Candidatus Vesicomyosocius sp. SY067_SCS001: one gene and its partner. The protein of the gene in region 1 binds, or shares a complex with, the protein of each later gene. Links are inferred from orthologs where the notes say so. Each region holds a gene or a part of one and is shown on either strand. Other genes may lie near its edges.

What was found.
Region 2: the proteins of xseA (region 1) and HUW60_RS02235 are in contact, whole or in part, in a cryo-EM structure (PDB 8TXR), measured with the Escherichia coli proteins. The link is inferred for Candidatus Vesicomyosocius sp. SY067_SCS001 from one-to-one orthologs.

Annotation. Positions count from the first base shown.
Region 1 is NZ_CP054877.1:728,497-731,458, forward strand. Bases 35-2,915 are described here. They hold xseA (exodeoxyribonuclease VII large subunit), read left to right. Parts: upstream 35-715; coding sequence 716-2,116; downstream 2,117-2,915. Other genes in these bases: rpsT (30S ribosomal protein S20), read left to right, coding at 35-78; HUW60_RS03505 (Smr/MutS family protein), read left to right, coding at 229-711. Also shown: more of rpsT, read left to right, coding at 1-34. UniProt on the Escherichia coli protein: Bidirectionally degrades single-stranded DNA into large acid-insoluble oligonucleotides, which are then degraded further into small acid-soluble oligonucleotides.
Region 2 is NZ_CP054877.1:464,390-467,276, forward strand. What follows is about bases 23-2,828. They hold HUW60_RS02235 (exodeoxyribonuclease VII small subunit), read left to right. Parts: upstream 23-1,216; coding sequence 1,217-1,441; downstream 1,442-2,828. Other genes in these bases: pcnB (polynucleotide adenylyltransferase PcnB), read left to right, coding at 23-840; HUW60_RS02240 (polyprenyl synthetase family protein), read left to right, coding at 1,491-2,345; HUW60_RS02245 (beta-ketoacyl-ACP synthase III), read right to left, coding at 2,342-2,828. Outside these bases: more of pcnB, read left to right, coding at 1-22; more of HUW60_RS02245, read right to left, coding at 2,829-2,887. UniProt on the Escherichia coli protein: Bidirectionally degrades single-stranded DNA into large acid-insoluble oligonucleotides, which are then degraded further into small acid-soluble oligonucleotides.

The DNA of each region.
Region 1 (2,962 bases):
ACTAATAAAGGGTTAATACACAAAAACCAAGCGGCTAGAAAAAAATCACGCTTAAATTCACAAATCAAAGCATTATAAAATTAGCAATAAAATTATTAAAAACCTACTTTTAATAATTTTTGATGTTCTCGTTTATACAATAGTATAAACCATCTTTGAAAAGGTATAACTTTTCAAAAAATTAGTTATACTAATATCTCATCATAATCAATTTTAATAGAAAGTATCATGATAAGCAAGTCAGACAAAATATTATTTAGAAATACCATTAAAAACAGTGCCCCTATTAATAAAGACAAAATCGCACCTCAAAACTTAGCTAAGAAAAAAGCGTTTAAAGCCTATAACTATATTACTCACGGCAGTTTAACTGGGTCAGCTGTAATTAACTATGCCAAAAATAGCGTTTCACCAAAAATAATCAAAAGAATGAAACAAGGTAATATCAATTACGCACCAATATTAGATTTACACGGTCAAACTACCATTGAAGCCTGTCAATCATTATCTGAATTTATTCACTATCATCAACACCAGAAATTTATCCATATTATTCATGGAAAAGGTTATAATTCTAGCCAGGATAATGGGCTTTTAAAAAGTCAAGTAGTTAGTTTTTTAAGTCAACATCCTGAGGTATTAGCTTTTAATTCTTGCCCACCCAAAGATGGTGGAACAGGTGCAGTATTTACCCTTTTAAAACAAAACTAAGTTTGTGTTTAATATTGATGAGATTTACACAATCTCTAGTTTTCTATCTATCTGCAATAAAACCATTGAAAATAATATTCCTATTTGCTGGCTACAAGGAGAAATATCTAATTTAACACGACCAACATCAGGTCATTGGTATTTTTCTCTCAAAGATAATACAGTTCAAGTTCATTGTGCTTTATTTCGGTTCAATCAACGTTATATTAAGTTTAACCCTAAAAATGGAATGGAAGTTTTAGTTCGTGTTGTGCCTACCTTGTATGAAACTAGAGGTGACTTTCAGCTCGTTATCCAACGAATTGAACAAATAGGTATTGGTAATTTAAATCTTGCCTTTAAACAATTAAAAAAAGACCTTGATGATGAAGGTTTGTTTGATAATATCCATAAAAAACCATTACCTAATACTATTAACACTATCGGTGTTATTTCTTCATCCACAGGTGCAGTTATTCAAGACATTATTAAAGTATTGAATAACTGCTATCCATTTGTTAAAATTTTGTTATTTGACTCAATAGTTCAAGGTCAAAATTCAATAGAAAAATTTACAAATGCCTTGAATATAGCTGACCAATCTAGAAAGTGTGACGTTATTATTATTGCCAGAGGTGGAGGTTCATTAGAAGACCTGCAGGCATTTAATGAAGAGATATTAGCAAGAGCAATCTTTAACGCAAACACTCCAATTATCAGTGCAATTGGGCATGAAACTGACACTACAATTGCTGATCTTGTTTCTGATATTCGTGCACCTACACCAAGTTTTGCCGCCATGTTAGTTACGTCTAACCGATTAGAACTGCTCTCCAATACTCATAAATTATACAAGCAACTACATCAATCTTATCGACAGGCCTTATATTATTACCAATCTCGTCTTAATCAACTTAAATTAAAAATACCAAACCCAAACAAACAAATTGATTTTTTAAATCAAAAACTTAATTATTTAAGTACTAATCTTACTACTTGCAAAGAATCGATATTCACTTTAAATAATGCTAAACTTAATTCTCTTTTCACCACTTTAAAGCAACACTCTCCTATTAAAACAATTAAACACGCCAAGTCTTTGAATCAAATATCTTTGAATAAAATTAAAAACCAAATTAAGCAAATAATCAACACTAATAATAATATTCTATATTTAGTAACTGAAAGACTTCAAAATATAATTACAGCTCTAACTAATAAACATAAAACCAGATTATCTATTCAAGCCAACTCACTTCATCACTTGTCGCCACTTAATATACTTGCACGGGGTTTTAGTATTACTAGTAATACTAAAAATCAAGTATTATCATCAGTAACTAATATTAAAATCAATCAAACCATTATCACTCAAATAGCTAACGGAACACTCTACTCTAACATTGAAAAAATTGAAAAAAATTAACTTTATTATCCTGATTTTATGACAATATCTATCTATATTCAGCATATCAATACTTTCAAAAACAAGAAAGAAATACATTAATTATTAAAGATTTTACTACTATAAAAATTACTTTTACAGTACAAGCGCCACGCTAGTAAAAAGAAAAAATATTTCAATAAGCCTTAAACCTTAAACATATCAATCAAATTAAACACAAATTCCTTTTTATCAAAGACCAAAAAGCTATTTGCTTAAAAATCCTTATTTAATGGTAAATTTATCTAAATTTGTTAAAGACATTATTACCAGCCCATTTTTTTAGACTTAAATATTTTTATAATAAACAACCATATCTGCCAAACCTTCTAAAGAATATAAATACAAGCCCATCAGAAAATAATAAATGATATTAATAAAGTATTAACGATAACACTATATTTATTAACTACAAACAAGACTGGATCAGTGTTTATATTCACATACATAAACACCTAATAAAACAAAGTTAATTAGTTAAACAAGGAAATAAAATTAGCACTATTAGACAAGCTAGACGCGCCATAGTTCATCACTTACATTGATGTATTTATCTTAATCAAAATATAATGAATTCAGAATTGTTACTAAACACTAAATTAAAAATAATAAACGCTATGTCGTATGATGTTATCTTAGCATTTGCTTTGGTAAAAACACTAAATAGCAACTTTGTTTTATGTAATAACTCATATAAATCTTAACTCTATTATGAGTTAACAATGCTAGAAACCACTAAGCATGAAAGCTTAAAGGTTAAAAATTACATAAACAACAACAATATTACTCACAAATAAATGTCAATATAATTCTAGTTATATAGTTTAG
Region 2 (2,887 bases), 260 kb from region 1 along the record:
GCTAACAACGGGCTTGTTATGCGCGATAATTGCTATGGCAATATTGAAGATGATGTTATACGTAGAGATTTGAGTATTAATGCACTTTATTACGACATTGAAACACAAGAAGTTATTGATTATGTAGGTGGACTTCAAGATATAAGAGTACAAGAGTTACATGTTATTGGAAACCCAAAAAAAAGATTTGAGCAAGATCCAGTGCGCATGATTAGAATTATTAGATTTCAAACTAAATTAGATTTTCATTTGAGTAATGAGATTAAGTTGGCTATTTTTGAGCAAGCGCCACTTCTTGGTAATATCTCCACAATACGCTTATATGAAGAGTGTATTAAATTATTTCATAATGAATATGGGTTTAAAATATATCAACGCTTAGAGGAATATGGTTTGTTTAAATATTTATTTAAACAAACTCACAAGAATGAATTTATTAAAAAAGCTTTATTAAATACATCAGATAGAATTAAAAGAAACCAATCTGTAACACCTGTTTTTTTATTTGCTGTATTTTTATGGCAGGCTCAAAATGAGCGTTTTTTTGTGATTAAAAAGAAACAATGTTCTACATCTTTAGCTATGAGCCAAGCTTCAGAAGAAGTTATTATTGAACAAATTAAACAAGTTTCATTACCAAGATGGCTTAGTAGTAGAATTAAAGACATCTGGATGATACAGCCAAAACTAGAAAGTATGAATCCTAAAAAAGTAAAAGAATTATTAAAAAATCCACGTTTTAGAATGGCGTATGATTTTTTATTACTACGCTCTATAAGTATCAATCCTGAATTAGCTAAGGTAGCTAAATTTTGGCACAAAACTCAACAATTAAATTAGTCTTAATTACAACTCGTTCAAGTGGGATTAACCTATGTTTATCAGAATATTTCTTCTGGAAGAAGTAATATAGATGCTTAAAAGTTAAAAACTTAGAATTTAACACCTATTAACTAGATTTATCCATTCTCTTGTATATATTTACAAGGTTATGAGTCACATGTATAAATAATTGATAGTTTACATAGGTAAATAGGTGTATTAGAATAGTATTTAGTAAAATTTAAATATATTATTCATTCTTTATAAGAAAAAATATCAAAATTTATTATTGTGTTATTTTTTAACTAAACTATTTACTATACTTAAAAGAATATTTATAACAAAAATAATGGATAAAATAACAAGTAAATCGGATAGCGAGGAAAAATATAAAATGTCAGAAAAATTTAATTTTAACCAAGGTTTAATCGATTTAGAAAAAATTGTAAAAACCATGGAATCTGGCGATTTAAGTCTCGAAGATTCGCTTAATCACTTTTCTAAAGGTGTTGAATTAACTAAACAATGTCAAAGTGCACTTAATAAAGCAGAACAAAAAATTTCTATGTTAACTGAACAAGACAACTATACGAATGAAAAACCACTAAAGAGGTTATAATATTTTGTATTATACTAAGTGTTAAATATTACATTAAGACTTTTTAGTAATGGATTTTAATACTTACATTACAAGGGTTAATACTAAATTAGAGAAATGTTTACCAGCGCATGGTTATTTAACTAAAGCAATGCGTTATAGCACATTAACCAATGGTAAACGTTTTAGACCTATTCTTACTTATTCTGTTGCTAATACTTTTAGTACGCATTTAGATTTAGTTGATTCTAGTAGTTGTGCTGTTGAATTTATCCATGCATATTCTCTAATTCATGATGATTTACCAGCTATGGATGATGATGATATACGCCACAATCAACCAACTTGTCACAAACTTTTTGGAGAGGCTCAAGCAATTTTAGTGGGTGATGGTTTGCAAACATTGGCATTTAAGGTGTTGGTTAATGATAATTTGATTGGTTCTGATACAAAAATTGAGTTAATAAAGTCTTTAACGCATGCCTCATTTGAAATGGCAGAAGGTCAAGCAATTGATTTATCTATTATTGCAAAACAAGTTAACATTACAACGTTAGAAATTATGCACCGAAAAAAAACAGGTGCATTATTAAATTGTGCAGTTAACCTAGGTGCAATTATTTCTAAAAATTGTAACAATAAGGATCATGCTATTTTAAATATTTTTTCTAAAGATATCGGTTTAGCATACCAGATTCAAGATGACGTTCTTGATATTGAAACACCTGATGAGTTATTAGGTAAAAAACAATATTCTGATAAGTATAAAAACAAGCCTACTTATCCGTCCTTATTGGGATTGGATAAATCAAGACTTGTTTTTAAGGATTTATACGAAAAAGCTATTGATGAGATATCTTTATTAAGCGTAGATGCAGTAGAATTACAACAATTAACAGCTAAATTGCAAGAAAGATTGTTTTAAAACTGAATTAGAATACTACCCCAACTAAAACCAGCACCAATACCTTCAAATAATAAATGATCACCTCTTTTAATACGGCCGTCTCTAACTGCTGTATCTAGTGCTAATGGTATGGAGGCGGCAGAAGTATTGCCATGATTTTCAAGAGTAACAATTACTTTATTCATTGGAGTTTTGATGCGTTTGGCAACAGCAGATATAATACGAATATTAGCTTGATGGGGTACTATCCAATCTAATTTGTTTGAATTTAAATTAGTTTCTTTAAGTGTTTTTTCTGCTAAAGAAGATAAGAGATTAACCGCAATTTTAAAAACTTCATTACCAGACATTTCAATAAACCCCACTTCATTAATGTAATTATTACTAACTTGGAGTGAAGATAGATAATTTCCATCACTAAATAGTTTTGAATATAAAATACCGGTATTATCGCTTCCGCTTAACACTACAGCACCAGCACCATCACCAAATAAAACTGCAGTAGAGCGGTCATTCCAATTAACAATTCTTGATAAAGTTTCACTACCAACAACTAATAC